DNA from 3 places in the Mesorhizobium waitakense genome. Region 2 is predicted to be linked to each of the others. Evidence: predicted binding sites of a transcription regulator. Region 2 holds the regulator's gene; each other region holds the start of a gene.
What was found. The regulator LexA, encoded in region 2, represses DNA repair genes until DNA is damaged. The targets are predictions, from matches to a motif close to TGTTCNNNNTGTGTTCNG.
Positions count from the first base shown of each region.

Region 1: a site for LexA is predicted at 2,674-2,691, ahead of uvrA (excinuclease ABC subunit UvrA). Genes of this name have one in related genera too.
Region 3: a site for LexA is predicted at 1,651-1,668, ahead of AC07FD_RS03775 (PA0069 family radical SAM protein). Genes of this name have one in related genera too.

Region 1 covers NZ_JBWKME010000013.1:236,555-243,500, reverse strand. The annotation lists gene AC07FD_RS02435 (cupin domain-containing protein) at 1-230, shown strand, start outside; gene AC07FD_RS02430 (ArsR/SmtB family transcription factor) at 276-590, shown strand; gene AC07FD_RS02425 (SRPBCC family protein) at 605-1,105, shown strand; gene AC07FD_RS02420 (ATP-dependent Clp protease proteolytic subunit) at 1,132-1,737, shown strand; gene AC07FD_RS02415 (hypothetical protein) at 1,734-2,120, shown strand; gene uvrA (excinuclease ABC subunit UvrA) at 2,841-5,762, shown strand; gene AC07FD_RS02405 (hypothetical protein) at 5,767-6,210, shown strand; gene AC07FD_RS02400 (DUF302 domain-containing protein) at 6,207-6,614, shown strand; gene AC07FD_RS02395 (GNAT family N-acetyltransferase) at 6,611-6,946, shown strand, end outside.
Region 2 covers NZ_JBWKME010000162.1:10,738-17,683, reverse strand. The annotation lists gene gltA (citrate synthase) at 1-150, opposite strand, end outside; gene gltX (glutamate--tRNA ligase) at 335-1,759, opposite strand; gene AC07FD_RS30765 (ComEC/Rec2 family competence protein) at 1,862-4,324, shown strand; gene lexA (transcriptional repressor LexA) at 4,318-5,055, opposite strand; gene AC07FD_RS30755 (GntR family transcriptional regulator) at 5,427-6,164, opposite strand; gene kynU (kynureninase) at 6,329-6,946, shown strand, end outside.
Region 3 covers NZ_JBWKME010000016.1:246,580-253,525, reverse strand. The annotation lists gene AC07FD_RS03780 (ribonuclease HII) at 1-269, opposite strand, end outside; gene AC07FD_RS03775 (PA0069 family radical SAM protein) at 422-1,576, opposite strand; gene AC07FD_RS03770 (glycosyltransferase) at 1,727-2,245, shown strand; gene AC07FD_RS03765 (hypothetical protein) at 2,393-3,367, shown strand; gene moaB (molybdenum cofactor biosynthesis protein B) at 3,493-4,035, opposite strand; gene AC07FD_RS03755 (4-(cytidine 5'-diphospho)-2-C-methyl-D-erythritol kinase) at 4,037-4,924, opposite strand; gene AC07FD_RS03750 (membrane protein) at 4,951-5,136, opposite strand; gene AC07FD_RS03745 (S49 family peptidase) at 5,302-6,165, opposite strand; gene AC07FD_RS03740 (tRNA1(Val) (adenine(37)-N6)-methyltransferase) at 6,245-6,946, opposite strand, start outside.

The DNA.
Region 1 (6,946 bases), on a different contig from region 2:
AGGAAGTGCTGACCGTTATCGCCGGCAGGGCCGAGATGTGGATCGACGATGAGCACAACGTCCTGACCTCGGGCCAGTCTCTCGTTGTTCCCGCGAACAGGAAACACGGGTTCAAGAACGTCGGCACCGGAACGCTTCACATCCACGCTGTGCTTGCGTCGCCAATCTTCGAGGCGACGTTTGATGGACCTGCCGGGGTGGTGAGGCGCTGGCTTCCGACAAGCTCGTAAAAACAGCGCTTGCCAAATCAATAAGTATCGACTTATGCTTTCGTCATGATCGAAGCAGAGATTTTCCGCGCCCTTGCCGACCCGACGCGCCGCGCCGTCTTTGAGCAGCTTGCCGCTGGCGAAATGAGCGTCTCGGAATTGCGCAGCGGCATGACGGTGTCGCAACCCGCGGTCTCCCAGCATCTGGCGGTGTTGCGCAGCGCCGGCCTGGTGGTCGAGCGGCGAGCGGGCCGCAACGCCTATTATCGCGCCGATCCGCAAGGGCTTGCCCCCTTGCTCTCCTGGATCGAACGCTACCGGACCTTCTGGCCGGAGCGCATCGAAAGGCTGAAGGCGGTTTTGAAGGACATGGATCAATGAAGAGCATGGGATCAATGACAGACCAAAGCCACGCGGACACCAACACCGCGCCTGACGCGATCGAGTTTGAGTGCGACCTGCCGGAGCCGCCGGAAAAGGTGTGGCGGGCGCTGACCGTGCCGGAGTTGCTCGCCGCATGGATGATGCCGAACGACATCAGCCCTGAGACCGGCAGCCGTTTTGCCTTCGCCGGGCCAGAGGCGGCGATCGAATGCGAAGTTCTCGACGCCGAGCCCGAACGGCTGCTGCGCTATTCCTGGCGCGAGCGGCCGCAGCCAGGCGATGCCGGGCGGCAGGATCGGCTCGACTGCCCGCTCGACAGCATTGTCACCTTCACACTCGCCCGCACCGTCTCCGGCGGCACGCATCTGCGCATCGTCCATGACGGTTTTGCCCGAACGGCAATGCCCGCTGTTGCCATGGCCGGCCCCGGCTGCAGGCTTTCGTTGGGGTCGCGTAATTCAAGATGGCCGGTCGCGGCGAACACGCCTTTGCTGCTGCTGCGCGCGGCCTGAAAAACGAAACGGACGGAGACGAAACAATGAGCGGTCTTGCCAATCTGGTTCCGATGGTGATCGAGCAATCGAGCCGCGGCGAACGCGCCTTCGACATTTTTTCGCGCCTTCTGCGCGAGCGCATCATCTTCATCAACGGTGAAATCAACGACGACATCTCGGCGCTGGTCTGCGCGCAGCTGCTGTCGCTGGAATCGGACAATCCCGACAAGGAGATTTCGCTCTACATCAACTCGCCTGGCGGCGTGGTGACCAGCGGCTTCGCCATCTACGACACCATGCAATACATAAGCTGCCCGGTTTCGACAGTGTGTATGGGCTTTGCCGCTTCGATGGCCTCGTTTCTGTTGATGGCGGGTACGGCCGGGCGTCGCATCTCGCTGCCGAACGCCACGATCCTGCTGCATCAGCCGCTGGGTGGAATCCAGGGTCAGGCCTCCGACATCCAGCGCCATGCCGAGCGCATCGGCCAGACAAAGCGGCATATGGCCGAACTCTATGCGCAGCATTGCGGCCGCACCTATGAAGAGGTCGAGCGCACGCTGGACCGCGACCACTTCATGACGGCTCGCGAGGCTCAGGCCTGGGGTCTTGTCGACCATGTTTTCGATACGCGCAAACAGGCCGCGTGAGGCTGAAGCGCGTCGCCGGCTGTCGAAGGTTTGACGACGCCGGTCTGGTCGCCTCGTCGACACGTCACTATAACTGGGCGATGACCGACACTCATCCGTCCAGAATATTGCATCGCGTCATCGCCGTTGTCGTGGTCGCTCTTGCCGGCTCCATGAGCGGCACGGCCCTTGCCGACGACAGCTCGCCAGCGGCGCGGAAAGGCGCCCTGCCCGGCGTGACCGGCGACTATCGCATCGCCAAGCCGGCTCCGCAGCCCGAACCCGACGACGCATCCCCCAGCAATGGGAACGGCCAGTTCAAGATCGGCGACACGGATGTCAGGATTTCCGGCAGCATCATCGTTGATGTCGGCGCTGGCGCCACCGGGCTGCCGCGCCACTGAGTGCACGATCTGTCTGCGTCGTGCGCCGCGCCTATGGTCGACAAAGCAAGCCGCGCATGAAAACGGCCCCGCCGTGCTTTGCGCAAACGGCTGGGGCCTTTTTGGATCTCAAATCCAATTTTGCCGGGAGTGTACTGCCGGCGTTTGATTTCGGATGCTTCGCGGCATTCAGCCGACGATCCGACTAGCCGTCTCTGATTTTTGTGGGATATGGCAGGTCACGGTTTGTCGGGTGGCGCAAACGCTAAACCCTGGCACTTATGCCTGCCACGGCTCCAGCGACACGTGGAGCCTCAAGGGACTGTCCGGTGGCGTCATGCTCCACTCCATTGTCCGTTGCGACGTGTCGTCCCGAAGCGCAAATCGCAACTGCCTGCGGCGTCTCGCAGGCCGCCTCTGGGCGGCGAGGCCATCGAAAGACGGCCGGCTTCGTTGACTAATGAAGTCTGCTCCCCTGAGTCGGTGGCGTCAACCATCAATAGCCGGTTACCGAAAAACGTGATCGCCGGGAGGTTACGTACAAGTCAGTTTTTGCACAGCTTTGTCAGGAGCGTGTTCGGCCTTTGTTCTTTGCGCTTGCCCGTTCACGCGAAAGACGGTTAAACGCTTTTGTCGGGAATTGTGGCGTCTCTCGACGTGGCGGCAAAATTACCTACATAGGGGATGGCCGGGAAAACCCGCCATTCCAGGAAATTCCAGATTCTGAGGCGGCGACCGGCGATGGCCGACCATAAATATCTTTCCATTCGCGGGGCGCGCGAACACAATTTGAAGAATGTCGACCTCGACCTGCCGCGTGACAGCCTGATCGTCATGACCGGCCTGTCCGGGTCCGGCAAATCGTCGCTTGCCTTCGACACCATCTACGCCGAAGGCCAGCGTCGCTATGTCGAGAGCCTGTCGGCCTATGCGCGGCAATTCCTCGAAATGATGCAGAAGCCGGACGTCGACCAGATCGACGGCCTGTCGCCGGCCATCTCGATCGAGCAGAAGACGACCTCGAAGAACCCGCGTTCGACCGTCGGCACCGTCACCGAAATATACGACTACATGCGGCTTCTGTTCGCGCGCGTCGGCATCCCCTATTCGCCGGCCACCGGCCTGCCGATCGAAAGCCAGACAGTGTCACAGATGGTCGACCGTGTGCTGGCGGTCGAGGAAGGCACCCGCCTGTTTATCCTGGCGCCGATGGTGCGCGGCCGCAAAGGCGAGTACCGCAAGGAATTGCTGGAACTGCAGAAGAAGGGCTTTCAGCGCGTCAAGGTCGACGGGGTCTTCTATGAAATCGCCGACGTGCCGGCGCTGGACAAGAAGTACAAGCATGACCTCGACGTCGTCGTCGACCGCATCGTCGTGCGTGGGGATCTCGCCACCCGGCTAGCCGATTCCATCGAGACGGCACTGAGGCTCGCCGATGGGCTGGCGGTCGCCGAATTCGCCGACAAGCCGCTCGACGCCAGCCAGACCGGCGAGGATTCGGTCAACAAGTCCAAGAACGAGACGCACGAGCGCATCCTGTTCTCGGAAAAGTTCGCCTGTCCGGTCTCCGGCTTCACCATTCCGGAAATCGAGCCACGTCTTTTCTCCTTCAACAATCCGTTTGGCGCCTGCCCGACCTGCGACGGTCTCGGCAGCCAGCGCGCCATCGACCCCAACCTCGTCGTGCCCGACGAGAACGTGTCGCTGCGCGACGGTGCGGTCAGCCCGTGGGCGAAATCGACCTCGCCCTATTACGCGCAGACGCTTGAAGCGCTGGGCAAGGCCTACAATTTCAAGCTCGGCGACAAGTTCAGGGATTTGAGCGCGGAAGCCCAGGAGGCCATCCTGCGCGGCACCGGCGAACGCGAGATCACCTTCCAGTATGATGACGGCCTGCGCTCCTACAAGACCACCAAGACTTTTGAAGGCGTCATCCCCAATCTCGAGCGCCGCTGGAAAGAAACCGAATCCGCCTGGATGCGCGAGGAGATCGAGCGCTTCATGTCGGCGACGCCTTGCCCGGTCTGCAAGGGCTATCGGCTCAAGCCCGAGTCACTGGCCGTGAAGATCGCCGGCAAGCATATCGGCGAAGTCACCGAACAGTCGATCCGCAACGCCGACAAGTGGTTCACCGACCTGCCAGCCTCGCTCAACGACAAGCAGAACGAGATCGCCGTGCGCGTCTTGAAGGAGATCCGCGAGCGGCTGCGCTTCCTCAACGATGTCGGGCTCGACTACCTGACGCTGTCGCGGAATTCCGGCACGCTGTCGGGTGGCGAGAGCCAGCGCATTCGCCTGGCTTCGCAGATTGGTTCCGGTCTCACCGGCGTGCTCTATGTTCTGGACGAGCCGTCGATCGGCCTGCACCAGCGCGACAACGCACGCCTGCTCGACACGCTGAAGCACCTGCGCGACATCGGCAACACGGTGATTGTCGTCGAGCATGACGAGGACGCCATCCTGCATGCTGACTATGTCGTCGACATGGGCCCTGCCGCCGGCATCCACGGCGGCGAGATCATCGCCCAGGGCACGCCGCAGCAGGTGATGGCCAATCCCAGTTCGATCACCGGCAAATATTTGTCGGGCGCGCTCGAAGTGGCGACGCCCGGCGTACGGCGCGAAGCGAAGAAAAACCGGCGGCTGAAGATCGTCGGCGCGCGCGGCAACAATCTGAAGAACGTCACCGCCGAAATCCCGCTCGGCACCTTCACCGCCGTCACCGGCGTGTCGGGCGGCGGCAAGTCGACCTTCCTGATCGAGACGCTGTTCAAGGCGGCGTCGCGCCGCATCATGGGTTCGCGCGAGCATCCGGCCGACCACGACCGCATCGAGGGCCTCGAATTTCTCGACAAGGTCATCGACATCGACCAGTCGCCGATTGGGCGCACACCGCGTTCCAACCCCGCCACCTACACCGGTGCCTTCACGCCGATCCGCGACTGGTTCGCCGGGCTGCCGGAAGCGAAGGCGCGCGGCTACCAACCCGGCCGCTTCTCCTTCAACGTCAAGGGCGGCCGCTGCGAGGCGTGCCAAGGCGACGGCGTCATCAAGATCGAGATGCACTTTTTGCCCGACGTCTATGTCACCTGCGACGTCTGCCATGGCAAGCGCTACAACCGCGAGACTCTCGACGTGCTGTTCAAGGGCAAGTCGATCGCCGACGTGCTCGACATGACGGTCGAGGAAGGCGTCGATTTCTTCGCCGCCGTGCCCGGCGTGCGCGACAAGCTCGATACGCTGAAGCAGGTCGGCCTCGGCTATATCCATATCGGCCAGCAGGCGACGACGCTGTCCGGCGGCGAGGCGCAGCGCATCAAGCTCGCCAAGGAACTGTCGCGCAAGGCAACCGGCAAGACGCTCTATATCCTGGACGAGCCGACCACCGGTCTGCATTTCCACGATGTCGCCAAGCTCCTGGAAGTGCTGCACGAGCTGGTCGACCAGGGCAACACGGTGGTGGTCATCGAGCACAATCTCGAGGTGATAAAGACCGCCGACTGGGTGCTCGACCTCGGCCCCGAAGGCGGCGACGGCGGTGGCGAACTGGTCGCCTCCGGCACCCCGGAAGCGATCGTGCGGGAAAAGCGCAGCTACACCGGCCAGTTCCTCAAGGAGCTCCTGGAGCGGCGCCCCGGAGGCAAGCGCGAAGCGGCGGAGTAACCTGTTGCCGGTGATGATGCACAACGACATCCGCACGGAGGCCAATGCCCTTGCGGATGTGCAAGGCGGTCCGGCACTGATCGAGTGGTTCGGATTCGTTCCAGGTTTTCACGATGCAGAGTTGCTTGAGATCGAGCTGTCTTCGAAGCGCTCGGGACGGCTTAGGTTTCATGCTTTCCGGATGACGGACAGAACCGATGACCAAGGGTATTACATCCTCGATCGTCATGTGCTCATCACCCTGGCGTTGGAAGACGTGAGCGAAGTCACGCTAGCCAATTTCAACCTGATTGGCATTGTTGGGTACTTGGTCATCACGAAGGTGGCGGAAGGCTACTGCGTTCTGTGGGATTCGTCCTTCGGCGTCGAAGGCAAGGTCGTGGCGAAGCACGTGCTTGTCGAATTCGAGGAATGGCAAACAGAGCCTGCCCTAGGGGCGGCGGAATGAACAACGGCCTCATCTCTGTTCAGAGCCGTTTCGGCGTTACCGAGGCCATTGATCGTTTGGCTGAAACCGTCAGTCGGGCTGGACTGCACGTGTTCGCACGCATCGATCACGCGGCCGGCGCTCGGGAAGTCGGCGCCTCGCTGCGTCCGGCAGAACTGCTGATCTTCGGCAATCCGAAAGGCGGTACGCCGCTGATGCAGGACCAGCAGCTTGCCGGCATCGACCTGCCAGTGAAGGCGCTGTCCTGGGAGGACGAACGCGGCAAGGTCTGGTTGTCCTACAACGATGCGCGTTGGCTGGCTGAACGCCACGGCCTGGGCGACGTCAGCAGCACCGCCGTGGCGGCGATCACTGCCGGCATGGCGAAGGTGATCGCGGCCGCTGCCGGAATGGATCAATCATGAGGCTTGCCCGCCCCGAAGATCTCGCCGCGATCATCTCGCTGACGGAAGCAGCCTATGCTCCCTACAATGCGGTACTCGACGCACCGCCGATCCCGGTTACCGAGGACTACGCCCCGCGCATCGAACGCGGTGAAGTCTGGCTGCTGGAGAGCGGCGATCAACTCGCCGGGCTGCTAACCCTGGAACGGCATGAGGATCACGCGATGATCTTTTCCGTCGCGGTGTCACCCGCCTTCCAGGGCAAGGGTTTCGGCATTGCCCTGCTCAATCACGCGGATGAGCAGACGCGTCTTTGGGGCCTGCCAGAGGTGCGGCTCTACACCAACGCCAAA
Region 2 (6,946 bases):
GGTGCTGTAGAGCGAGGCGATGTCGATGACATCAGGCCCGACCGAGCCGCTTCGCACCTTGAACTCGTGCGTCTTGCCGGCGAATTCAAGCGTTGCCGTGGCCTCGTGGGTGTTGCCGCCCAAATCCAGTTTTTTCGCAGCTTCGGTCATTGCAAACTCCTTCTTGTTTCCTCATGCCGGCAAAGGCAAAATTCCGCAGAGCGACACGTCGAAATCACCGCAATGCGCGTATTCGCCACCGCATTCTAGGAGGTGCGTGCCAGATTGGGCCAGGGCCCAATGTTGCACTGCGAAACGCGCCTTTCAATGCCAATCTTCTTGGGCCAGTTCGCTCCTAATCGATTTGATCCGCTATGCGCGCCAGGCTTTCCTCGCGGCCGAGCACCGCAAGCACGTCGAACACACCCGGCGAGGTGCTTTTGCCAGTCAGGGCGGCGCGCAAAGGCTGGGCCACGGCGCCAAGCTTGTGGCCGCCGGCCTGCGCATAGTCGCGCACCGCGGCTTCAGCCGCAGTGGCCGTCCAGTCACCTGACAGGGTCGTCAAAGCTTCGTGAGCGCCGCGCAGGATCTTGCGCGCGTCTTCATTGAGCAGCAGTGCCGCCTTGTCGTCGATCGGGAGCGGCCGGGTGGCAAACAGGAAGGCGGCGCCGTCGACAAGTTCGACCAGTGTCTTGGCGCGCTCCTTCAGGCCGGGCAGCGCGGCCAGCAGCTGCGCCTTGTTCCTGTCGTCGAGGCGCGCGGCCATCGCCGGCCCCCCCTCGAGATAGGGCAGGGTGGCGATGAAGATGTCGAACAGCTCAGCATCGCTCATGCGGCGCATATGGACGCCGTTCAGCGCCTCCAGCTTGGCGAAGTCGAAGCGGGCGGCGCCCTTGTTGACATCGCCGATGTCGAACCAGGAGATCATGTCCTTGATCGACATGATCTCGTCGTCACCGTGGCTCCAGCCGAGGCGCGCCAGGTAGTTCAGCAACGCCTCCGGCAGGTAGCCCATGGCGCGATAGGCCTCGACGCCGAGCGCACCGTGCCGTTTCGACAGCTTGGCGCCATCGGCGCCGTGGATCAGCGGGATATGCGACATGGACGGCACGTCCCAGCCCATGGCGTCGTAGATCACCGTCTGGCGGGCGGCGTTGGTCAGATGGTCGTCACCGCGGATGATGTGGGTGACGCCCATGTCGTGGTCGTCGACGACGACGGCATGCATATAGGTCGGGTTGCCGTCCGAACGCAGGATGATGAAGTCGTCGAGATCCTTGTTGGGGAAGCGCACCTCGCCCTGGACACGGTCGTGCACCACCGTCTCGCCCGCGGTCGGCGCCTTGATGCGGATGGCGCCCTTGGCGCCTGCGGGCGCCTGGGAGGGGTCCCGGTCACGCCAGCGGCCGTCATAGCGGGGCGGCAGGCCCTTGGCGCGTGCTGCCTCGCGCATTGCCTCGAGCTCGGCAGGCGTCTCATAGCTGTAGTAGGCCTTGCCCATGCGCACGAGCTCCTCGGCCACCTCGCGATGACGCGGCGCGCGCTCGAACTGCGAGACGGCCTCGCCATCCCAGGAGAGGCCGAGCCAGGAAAGCCCGTCGAGAATGGCTGCGGTCGCGGCATCGTTGGAGCGCTCGCGATCGGTGTCCTCGATGCGCAGCAGCATCGTGCCGTCAGTGTGCTTTGCGTACAGCCAGTTGAACAGCGCCGTGCGCGCGCCGCCTATGTGCAGGTAACCGGTGGGCGAGGGGGCAAAACGGGTGACGACCTTGTCGGACATGAAACTCTCGGAAACCATCTGAAGCGGGGTGTGGTTGCATGGACTTTCGCGCATTGCGCGTTCATGTAGCATAGGGTGTCGAGGGCGCAAGGGGCAGACCCGATGGCTGGACGGGGCCGGGGCTCGGATCAGGGCGAGGACGCCGCTATTGGCGTCAGCGAACGGTCCCTGTTTGCGATGCCGCTGCCGACTACGTTGCCACCGCCATCACCCATGTTGCCGGACCCCGGCAACCCGCCGTTGCAAGCGGATGTCTCCGTCCCCGTCCCTGTTGCCGAAGCCGGCAGGATCGTGCGCGTGCGCCGGCAAATCGGCCGGATATCGCTGCCTCGGCTGCGGCACAGCGTGGCCACGGCAGCGGGCCTGGAGCTTGATCGAGGCGTAGCCTTCCTGCTGGTGCCGGTCTGCCTGGCGATCGGAGCGATCGGCTATTTTTCGCTGACGGTGGAACCAGATTTTGCAAAGCCTGTCGCGGTCGTCGTTCTGACGGGGCTCTGCGCGTTCGTCTCGCGTTCCAGGCCGAAAACCCATCTGTGTTTCATGGCTGCGCTGCTGTGCACGCTCGGCCTGCTCGCCGGCAAGGTCGAGACATGGCGGGCGGGAACGCAGATGCTGGGTTCGGAAATCTCGACTCAAGTGACCGGCCGCGTCGTCTCGCTTGACCGAATGGAGACCGGCCGCATCCGGCTGACCATCGACGTGACGTCGACCGCCAGGCCGAAATTGCGCTATGCACCAGAGCGGGTTCGGCTTTCGGCACGAAAGATCCCGGCAGAGATAACCGCAGGCTCCCTGGTCACCGGCTACGCCAAGCTGTTGCCGCCCACCGGCCCGGTGCGGCCGGACAGCTACGACTTCTCCTTCGACAGCTATTTCGCCGGCATCGGCGGCAGCGGGTTTTTCCTCAGCAATCCGAAGCTTGTCGCCGGCAATGACGACGACATGCCGCCTTCGGCCCGCCTTGCCTCGGGGATAGAAAATGCCCGCGAAGCCATCGCCGACCATATCAGGGGCAGTGTCGGTGGCGCCGAAGGCGAGATCGCCGCGGCGCTGATCGTCGGCGTGCGCGCCGGCATTCCCGATGAGATCAACGAAGCGATGCGGCGCACCGGCATCTACCACGTCATCTCCATTTCAGGGCTGCACATGGCGCTGGTGGCCGGCACCATCATGATGCTGATGCGCAGCGCCTTCGCCCTGTTTCCTGACTTTTCCGCGCGCAGACCGGTCAAGAAATACGCGGCCGCCGCCGCACTTGTCTCGATCGCCGCCTATCTCGTGATCTCAGGCATCGTCGTTGCCGCCGAGCGCAGCTTCATCATGCTGGCCGTGATGCTGATTGCCGTGCTGTTTGATCGGGCGGCGCTGACCATGCGCAACCTGGCGATCTCGGCGATCGCGGTCATTGCGGTGTCGCCGCATGAAGTGGTCGGCCCAAGTTTCCAGATGTCGTTCGCGGCGACCTCGGCGCTGGTCGGTGCCTATGCCGGCTGGTCTGATCATCGTGCGGCGAAAACGAAACCGCCGCCGCCACGGCGATCTCTGCCTGACTTTCTCACCAGAAAATTCCTGTCGGCGATGGGCGGCCTTGCCATGACCTCCATCATCGCCGGCTCTGCCACGGCGCTGTTTGCCATCTGGCATTTTCAGCGGGTGTCGCCGCTCAGCCTGTTCGCCAATCTCGCCATCATGCCAATCGTCTCGTTGGTTGTGATGCCTTTCGCCGTCCTCAGTGCACTGGCGATGCCCTTTGGCGCAGATGGTCCCTTTCTTTACGTGATGGGCAAAGGCCTGACGGTGATGATCGCTATGTCCGGATGGATTTCCGAGCGCTCGCCGGTCGACGCGGTCGGTTTGATTTCGCAGCAGTCCGTCCTGCTGGTGGCGATTGCCTTGGTCATCGCGACGATGGCCACGACATGGCTACGGCTCGCAGCCCTTCCGTTCGCGCTTGCCGGCCTGTTGACCGTCTCGGACACGCGCGCACCGGACGTGCTGATCTCGGAGGACGCCCGGCTGGTTGCGCTGCCGATCGGGGGTGGCGAACTCGCCGTCAGCCGGGCACGCCCGAACGAATTCACGGTCGACAACTGGAAACGCGCGCTGACATCCGAAACCATCGTCATGCCGGAGGTGTTCAGCAAAGGAGACGGGCAATTCGAGATAGCCGATGCCGCCGAGCTGCCGTCGGGCGCGCCTTTCTATTGCACATCAGGCATTTGTCTCGCCAAGCATCCGTCTGGTGCGATCATCGCGCATGTCGAAGACCGAAAGGACGCCTGGATGGCCTGCGGCTTCGCCGACCTGATCGTCATCAATGACGCCACGGCCTATGACCCCTGTCACAATCCGCTGGTGCTCGTCATCACCAAGCGACAACTGGCCCGCAAGGGTAGCGCGGCCGTCTTCTTCGATCGCCAATCGGCGATCACGCCTGCGACGATCAGCTTCGCGGTGGACAGCCCATACCGGCCCTGGCACACGCAGCGCAAGTTTTCGCGCGAGGCGAGGGGCCTGCCACCCTACCGCAAACCCGAAAAGCCGGTCGCAAGCCCTGCTCAGTAGCGCCTGATCAGCCCGACGAGCTTGCCTTGCACCTTGACCCTGTCCGGTCCGAAAATGCGGGTTTCATAGGCCGGGTTGGCGGCTTCGAGAGCAATCGAGGCACCCTTGCGGCGGAACCGCTTCAGCGTCGCTTCCTCTTCATCCACCAGCGCCACAATGATCTCACCCGGGCTGGCTGTATCGGCGTTGCGGATGATGACGGTATCGCCGTCGAAGATGCCGGCCTCGATCATCGAGTCGCCCTTGACCTCCAGGGCATAGTGTTCGCCGCCCATGATCATGTCCGGCGGCACCGAGATCGAATGCGTCTGGTGCTGGATGGCGTCGATCGGCACACCGGCCGCGATGCGTCCCATGACCGGGATCGACACGGCGGAAACCACGTCGTCGTCATTGCCGGCCGAAGGCATCCGCGAAGACGCAGGCTTGAGTTGCCGGCCAAGGCCGCCTTGACCGAGGCTGCCCTGGATGACGCTTGGCGAGAACTTCTTTGCCGCGTTGAGGCCTGGCGCGATCGAATCCGGTAGCCGCAGCACTTCCAACGCGCGCGCCCGATTGGGCAGGCGGCGAATGAAGCCGCGCTCCTCCAGCGCCGTGATCAGCCGGTGGATGCCGGATTTGGAGGCAAGGTCGAGCGCTTCCTTCATCTCGTCGAAGGATGGCGGAATGCCGCTTTCCTTGAGCCGTTCATGAATGAACATCAGCAGTTCGTGTTGTTTGCGCGTCAGCATGGCAGCCCCCAGGTTACCCAAAACCAGAATCGGAAAAACAAACCCAGAACAAACACTATCTGTTCCAGTTGTGTTCCGCAACCGTTTAAAGTTTAATGAACTTGTTAAGGCGGCTGAAATTATTCGGCGCCCCGGCAGTGGGTCGCATCGACGCTTGCCTGCCACCGCCGAGCGCTTGTTGGATTGAAATTGCTATGGTTAATGGCCTGTGGCCCACCCTGTGTCGGGCTTGGCCTCGGCTAACGCTGGAGCTCGACAAGAGGGCTCGGTTCACTTCACCGGTCGTGGCTCCCGTGAACGAAAGGGAACCAAAATGCCAACTTTGGCGGGAGGAAATTGCCCATTTCGCCTTTGCCTTGTTCCTCGTCGCATTACCGCTTGTTTGTGATGCCGCCGCCGGCATGGACATAGACATGCAGCGTGTAGCCGATGTGGGCAACCATCAGGGTTTTCGCGCGCTCGATGTCGCGATCCAGCGCCGCTTCCATGAGCGCGGTATGATGTTCGATCGCGACGGCCTGGCGCAACGCCTCCATGGCCTCTTCGTAGCCATGCTGGAGACCGGCGGCCGCCCGCAAGGTTGGCGCCAGGCCAAGAAAGCGGTGATGGCGACGAAACTGATCCGCGATCGTGGAGTGGAAGGTCAGCAGCCAGGGGGACGCCGCCGCGCTGAGCAGTGCCGCGTGGAAAGCCTCGTGCTTTTCATCCCATTCGTCGACCACTTCGTCGGACGGGTCGTCGACCGCGGTCCTGCTGCGCGACAGCCGGTAATGGGCGGCAACGACGGCGTCCTCCCATTCACGGCCGCCTTTCTCCATCGATTCCTGGAGCAGAGGCAGTTCAACCACCAATCTGGCGCGTGACAGATCTTCCAACTCGTTGCGCGAGACCGGAGCGACGGCAAAGCCGCGATTGCTGATGGCGGTCACCAGGCGCTCGGCCTCCAACCGCGAGAGTGCCTCGCGCAGCGGTGTCCAGCCGATGCCGTAGCTGTTGCGCAACGCGCTGAGCTTGAGCGGTGCGCCGGGCTTCAAACGGGTGGTGAGGATATCGCGGCGCAGCAGCCTGTAGGCTGCTTCTGTCTTCGAGAAGTGCTCGTCGTCCAGCATAGCCGTCCATCCGTACCGCTTGGTCGGGTGATTATATATGAAATCCTTTCATTGCGTAAATTATATATAATGTTTGACAACTCCCAAGGGACTTGCCCATGATCGCCAACGGTTTCACCTGATATGTTCATCTGAGCACGCTCATGCGCGGGGATAAGTCGACCATGAATGCAACTCCCGATCTCGCTGAAATCGAGGTGATGGATGCCGCGGACCCGCTACGCGCCATGCGCGATCGTTTCGTCTTGCCGCAAGGGGTGATCTACCTCGACGGCAATTCGCTTGGTGCGGCTTCACCCGCCGTCTTCGACGAACTGAACAAGGCCGCGACACAGGAATGGGCGCAGGACCTCATCCGTGCCTGGAACACCGCCGGCTGGTTCGACATGCCGGTCGAGCTCGGCGACCAACTCGGACGCCTGATCGGCGCCGCGGCCGGCCAAACTGTGGTCTGCGATACGACGTCGATCAACATCTACAAGGTGCTACATGCGGCGCTCGCAATGCGGCCGAATCGGTCGGTCATCGTCGCCGAGGGCGACAGCTTCCCGACCGATCTCTATATGGCCGAGGGCGTTGCTTCGACGCGGCCGGGTACGGTCCTGCGGCTCGAGGGCGTCGATGCGCCTGATATCGAGGACCTGATCGACGAGCGCGTCGCCGTTATCCTGGTCAACCACGTCAACTACAAATCCGGCCAGTTGCGCGACATGGCGGCGCTGACGCGCAGGGCCCATCAGGCCGGTGCGCTGATCGTCTGGGATCTCTGCCACACCGCCGGT
Region 3 (6,946 bases), on a different contig from region 2:
ACGCCCAGCGCCGAGCCAAGAATTCGCACGAACAGCGCTTCGCGTTGCAGATGGCTGAGACGTTTGGAATCGTCGAGCCCGTCTGGAATGTTGGCGGGGTCGAGCACCACCGCCGCCGCGACCACCGGCCCGGCCAGCGGACCGCGGCCGGCCTCGTCCATGCCCGCCACCGGCCACAGGCCATCGGCCATCGCCTTCGTCTCGAAGGAGAAATCGGGTTTCTCGATGATCTCAAAGAGAAGCGGAGAATCGGAACGCGCGCGAGCCATGTTGCGACGAGGTTCGCATCGGCTCCGATTCTCCGCAAGTCCCTCCGGGTCGGGTGGGGCGCCGGACCGGGAGGGCACCGTCTGCAGGCCGGGGCAGGCCAGACGGGATTCCTGTGCCGCGACAGGTCAAACCGCCGCGGGGAATTGTCTTTTCAAAGCAAGGTCAGCTGCACCTGGTCCTTGCCGCCGGCCACGAACTGATCGGTCCGAAGCGTGCGCCGTTCGACGTTGAGGCCGAGCCGCTTGGCGGTGATCTCGAAGCGCCGGCCGATCTGCCAGGCGTAGGGACCAGCACCCTTCATGCGCTTGCCCCACTCCGAATCGTAGTCCTTGCCGTCCCGCATCGAGCGGATCAGCGACATCACGTGGCGGTAACGGTCGGGATAGTGGCGCAGCAGCCAGTCCTTGAAGATCGGACTGACCTCCAGCGGCAGGCGCAGCACGACATAGCCCGCTTCGCGCGCACCGGCGGCGCGTGCCGAATCGAGGATGCGTTCCATCTCCTGGTCGGTCAGGCCGGGGATGATCGGCGCCACCATGACCGAGGCCGGAATGCCGGCATCCGAAAGCTGTCGGATCGCCTCCAACCGCTTGGTCGGCGTCGAGGCGCGGGGCTCCATCGTTCTGGCCAGCATGCGATCGAGCGTCGTCACCGACAGCGCCACCTTGGCCAGCCCGCGCTCGGCCATGCGCGACAGGATATCGATGTCGCGCGTCACCAAAGCGGACTTGGTGACGATGCCGACCGGATGCCCGCGCGCTTCAAGCACTTCGAGGATCTCACGCATGATCCGATATTGCTTCTCGATCGGCTGGTAGGGATCGGTGTTGGTGCCGATGGCGATGGTGCGCGGCTGGTAGCCGTCCTTCGACAGTTCCTTGTCGAGCAATCGCGCCGCGTCCGGCTTGGCGAACAGCTTCGATTCGAAATCGAGACCCGGCGACAGGCCCATGAAACTGTGCGTCGGCCGGGCAAAGCAATAGACGCAGCCATGTTCGCAACCACGATAGGGATTGATCGACCGGTCGAAGGAGATGTCGGGCGATTCGTTGCGAGTGATGATGGTGCGCGGCTTCTCGACCTGCACCTCGGTCTTGAAGGGCGGCAGTTCCTCCAGCGAATTCCAGCCATCATCGAAGACATGCCGGCTGACCGGCTCGAAGCGGCCGGATGGATTGATGCCCGCCGACCTGCCGCGATTGCGGTCCGGACGGACACGCACGCCACTCTGCTCGATCATCGCATTGGCCATCTCGGCTCTTCCTGCTCCGAAAGCTGCAATGTCGGCGCGCACGATCTGTTCCATCTTCGCCCGCTCCCAGGGACTGTCCATGTTGTGTCGAATCGCTCTGTTCATGAAATTATTCCTATTTCGTCGATGAGAACAAAGCAAGAACTTTCTATGGTGCATTGCAAAAACTGGCGCTGCGTTCGGCTTTCCGCTATTCGGCTAGTGATGCTCAGTGTCCTGATTGAAACCCGCAATGACGAGGAGGGCCTCGCCCGCACGCTCGCCTCGCTGATTGGCGGCGCGGTCGAGGGCGTGGTGCGTGACGTCATCGTCTGTGACACGGGTTCCACCGACCAGACGCATCGTGTTGCCGAGCATGCCGGCTGTCACTACGTGACTGGCGGTATCGCTGCCGGCATCCGCCAAGCCAAGGGTGACTGGCTGCTGCTCCTGGAGCCGGGCTCGCGGCTGATGGATGGCTGGATCGATGCGGTCGTTGCCCACACGGCCAGGCAGACCATGGCGGCACGCTTCTCGCGGGCGCGGGGCAGCCGCACACCGTTCCTGGCCCGGGTGTTTTCGGGAAACCGCGCCTTGGCCGATGGATTGCTGATCGGCAAGCTTCAGGCCGCGGCAGCGTCGAAGCGGGCCGGCAGCGCCGAGGCCATCGCACGCGGCCTCGCGGCAAAGCGGCTCGATGCCGAAATCTGGGTGGCGCCGCCGAAGCAGCGCTCCCCGGAGTGATTTTTTTGCGGCTGCTCTCTTCATTGTGCATTGCACAAAATCTGACGCGAGGTTAGTTTCCCGTTCAGACGGGTGGATTGGGTTTGGGTCATGCCGAGTGATGAGCACCGATGCGGCATCGGCGCCACGCTCATAGCCGAGGACCCGATGAAGCTTTCAACCCCCGACAAATCCGGCGCTGCCAGTCTCGAGGCCATTGCGCGCAACGGCAGTCTGCTGCGCCGCATCGCCGTGCGCATTCCGACCTATCTGACGGACCTGCGCGAAAACCCTGCCTGGCTGCCGATGTTCGTGCTGGCGCGCACAATGCCGGGACGCCGGATACATTGGCTGGGCGCAAAACGCGCTCGTCCGGCCCAAAATTCGGGGGATACGATGTTTGCCGGCGTCGACCGCGAAGCCGTGGTCGAAGCGCTGCGCTCCGACGGGCTGTTTTCGGGCCTGGTGCTGCCGCCGGCGATTCATGAAGAGATCGCCAGTTTCGCCCAGCGAACGCCTTGCTTCGGCAATTTCGACCGCCGTCTCGAATTCATGCCGAGTGAACATGCCGAGGCCGAGAAACGCATGGGTCGCTCACTGCTCAGCGGACATTTTTTCGAGCGCATCCTCGACTGCCGGGCGGCACTCGCCATCCAGCGCGATCCGCTGCTTCTGGATATTGCGGCGCACTATCTCGGCGGCCAGGCAAAACTCATCACCACGCGCGTCTGGTGGAGTTTTCCGACGGGTGAGGCTTCGGACGCCGACAAGAACCTTGCCTCGCTCGGCAAGTATCATTTCGACCTCGACGACTGGCGCATGCTGAAATTCTTCTTCTATCTCAAGCCGGTCGACGCCGACACCGGCCCGCATGTCTATGTCCGCGGCAGTCACAAGCGCCGCAGCCTCAAGCATCAGCTCACTTTGCTGGTCGGCCATCCCGCACAAGAGGTTCTGGATGTCTATGGCGAGCACAGCCCCGTGACGCTGACCGGTGAAGCCGGTCTCGGCTTCGTCGAGGATCCGTTTGGCTTCCATATGGGCACGGTGCCGGCGCGCACGCCGCGGCTGATGATGGAAGTCGGCTTCGGCGTATCGCCGCCCTCACGCCGGCGCTTTCATGGCGAGCCGGTCATCCGCTGAAAAGGGAACGATCCCAGCTCATCTCGACAGGCATCCAGCGCGCGGCGAATAACACTTCGAAGGCGCAAGCGGTGTTCTGCTGGGCGAAACCGAGGTCGCGCGCTTGAATTGCCTGCTGTTTGGCCTCAACCGCGCCGCAGATGCTCGTCCAGGCGAGGCATGATCTCGACGAAGTTGCAGGGCATGTGCCGGTAGTCGAGCTGCGCCTTGAGGATGCCGTCCCAGGCGTCCCTGCAGGCTCCGGGCGAGCCCGGCAGCACGAAGACGAAGGTGGCGTTGACGACGCCGCCGGTCGCCCGGCTCTGGATCGTCGAGGTGCCGATCTTGTCGTAGGAGATGCGGTGGAAGACTTCCGAAAAGCCGTCCATGCGCTTTTCGAAGATCGGCTCCAGCGCTTCCGGCGTCACGTCGCGGCCGGTGAACCCGGTGCCGCCAGTGGTGATGACGACGTCGATCGCCGCATCCTGCGACCAGCCGAGCACCTTGTCGCGGATTTTTTCGCGGTCATCGGTGACGATATCGCGGGCGGCGAGGACGTGGCCGGCTTCAGTGATGCGGTCGGCCAGTGTCTGGCCGGATTTGTCGTCGGCGAGGCTGCGTGTGTCCGAGACGGTCAGCACCGCGATGCGGATCGGAATGAAAGGCCGGCTCTCGTCAATCCTAGCCATCTCAGTCAGCCTCCGATGTCATGCTGCGCGTCGCGGCGACGAACCAGTCGGGCTGGCGGCTGCGGATGTCGGCTGCGGCGCGCTTGGCGACATTGCCGGTCTCGAACAGGCCGAAGCATGTCGCGCCGGATCCGGACATCCGGGAGAATCCCGATCCTGCCTTGTTAAGCCAGGAAAGCGCTCTGCCGATGGCGGGCTGCATCGCCAGCGCCGCAGGCTCAAGATCATTGCGGGTGATCTCCAGCCAGTTGCGCAGGCTATGGAAATCGATGCTGCGCGGTAAAGGCGGCAGTGGCGCATTGTCGCGACGGGACAGCGCTGCGAACACCTCGGCGGTCGAGACGGCCGTTCCGGGATTGACCAGCACCAGCCCCAGCGCCGAAAAATCGGGCACCATCGACAGCTCGTCTCCGATGCCACGCGCGACCAGCGGCTTGGCCGCCAGGCACATCGGCACATCGGCGCCAAGCGAAAGGCCGATCCGCGCCAGCTCGGTGCTGTCCATGTTCAGGGCCCATGTCTCCGCCAGCCCGCGCAGCACGGCTGCCGCGTCGCTCGAGCCGCCGCCGACGCCGGAGGCAACCGGCAGGTTCTTTTCGAGCCGGATGGCGACCGGCGGGGTTTTCTTGGCCCCAGCCTCTCTTCGCAGCGCATCGCGGGCCCTGAGCACGAGATTGCTGGCGTCAAAGGGAACGGCCTGCGCGTAGCGGCCAGTCACGGCAAAATCATCGCTGTCGGAGAGCGCGATCTCGACCCGATCGCCAAAACGCGTGAACACCGCCAGGCTTTCGATCAGGTGATAGCCGTCGGGGCGCCTGCCGGTGACATGCAGCGCCAGATTGATCTTGGCGTGCGCATGCCAGATGCGCGACCCGATTTCGGTGTCCACGGCGTCAGTCGTATGCGGGATGATGCTCAGTCCTTGGCCAGCCGGTACTCGCCGGTCTTCGGATCCTTGACCAGCGTACCCATGGCGCCGTTGGCCGCCTGCTTTTCGGTGCGCCGCACCTTGGCGGTCACGCGCTCGGCTTCCCGGATGAAGGTGCGGTAGCCGAAATAGGCGGCGACGCCAACGACGGTGAAGAAAATGATCTGCGGCATGTCAAAACTCCTCCCACGCTGGGCGGCGGCCGGTCGGGTCGGTCAATGCATGTCGCCCAAAATTAGCCCTGGGACAACGACATGCATAAAAACAAAGACTTAAAGCGCGATCCGTTTCAACGTGACGCGCTTTAAGCCCTCATGCTAGACGGTTTTGCGGGTTTTTCAAAGCCCGAACCGTGCCCACAACGCGCGCTCTTCCGCCGCATCGATCACGCCGCTGGCGGCTGCCGCGGCGATATCGGGCACTGAGAAGCCCTTGCTCGAGCCGAACAGGCCGAACCGGCTGAGGAAACCGCGCGGCGCCGTTACCAGCCTGAGCTGGGTCTTCGGTCCGAAACGGGTCTTCAGCACCGTGCGCATGTCGCCGAGTGCATCGACCAGGCCGAGTTCGAGACCCTTCATGCCGGTCCAGAACAGACCGGTGAACAGGTCCGGATCGTTCTTCAGCTTCGTGCCGCGCCTTTCCTTGACGAGGCCGATGAACGTGCCGTGCACCTCGAGTTGCAGCGCTTTCAGGCGCTCGACGTCTTCCTTCTTCTCCGGCTTGAACGGATCGAGCACGGCCTTGTTCTGGCCGGCGGTGTGGACACGGCGCTCGACGCCGATCTTCTTCATCAGTTCCGGGAAGCCGAACGAGGCCGAGACCACACCGATCGAACCGACGATGGAGGACGGATCGGCGAAGATCTCGTCGCCGGCAACCGCGATCATGTAGCCGCCCGATGCCGCGACGTCCTCGACGAAGACCAGCACTTTCTTGTTCTTTTCGCTCGCCAGGTCGCGGATACGCTTGAAGATCAGCCGCGATTGCACCGGCGAGCCGCCTGGCGAATTGATCGAGATGGCGACCGCCGGCGCGTCGTAGGAAAACGCCTTCTCGATGAGGCCGGCGGTCGAGGCCAGCGACAGACTCGGCCGGAACTGGCCACCCCCGGGCATGATGGTGCCGTGCAGCCGGATGACCGGAATGGTGACGACGGTGGAGCGCCAGGACTTCGGCAGCAGGCGGTTGATAAGTCGTTTCACGAGGGCGCGGTCTCCGGTCGATAGGTTGCACGCATGTAGGAACTTCCCGGCCAACGGCAATGTGGCCGGTACGAATAGCTCAATCTCCGAACAGCGAGGCGAGGCCGTTGGCCATCATTTCGCTGCGCTCATCAGGGTCGTCGCCCGATTGCGAATGAAGCATCAGGGGAGGGCGAATGGCGAGCTTCCCCCGCGCCCCGAGCGCAGCCCTGACGACGATGCGGATCGCCGCCGCGTCGGGGCGGGGATGGACAGCGAGGATCTCGGCATCGCCGAAGCGGCCGGAGAGCGCATCGAGAATGGCGCCGAGCTGCTCGGGCCGGGCGATGACTGCGAGGCCGCCGCGCGGCCTGACTACGGCGGCAGCACTTCGGATCCAGCTCTCGAACAGTCCGTCCTCCGTGACGTGGGCTTCCTTTCTCAGGCGATCGGGCGTGGCGCGGTCCCGTGCGGCGTTGAAGGGCGGGTTCATGATGACGAAGTCGAAGTCGTTGTCGGCGAGGCCGGCCGCCGCCCGCGCCCGTCCCGATACGGTGACATCGGCGATGAGCACAGAGGCACGGTCACTGAGATGGGCATTGCCGGGATGGGCAAGCGTTGCCGCGGCGAAGGCAGCCATTTCCGGCGCCCGTTCGACGAGCACGGCAGCGGCCGTTGGGCAGCGCGACAGCACCGCCAGGCCGGCGGCCCCGGCTCCGGCGCCGAAATCGGCGAGACGTCCGCCAAAGGAGGATGGCACGGACGCCGCCAGCATCATGGCATCCATGCCGGCGCGATGTCC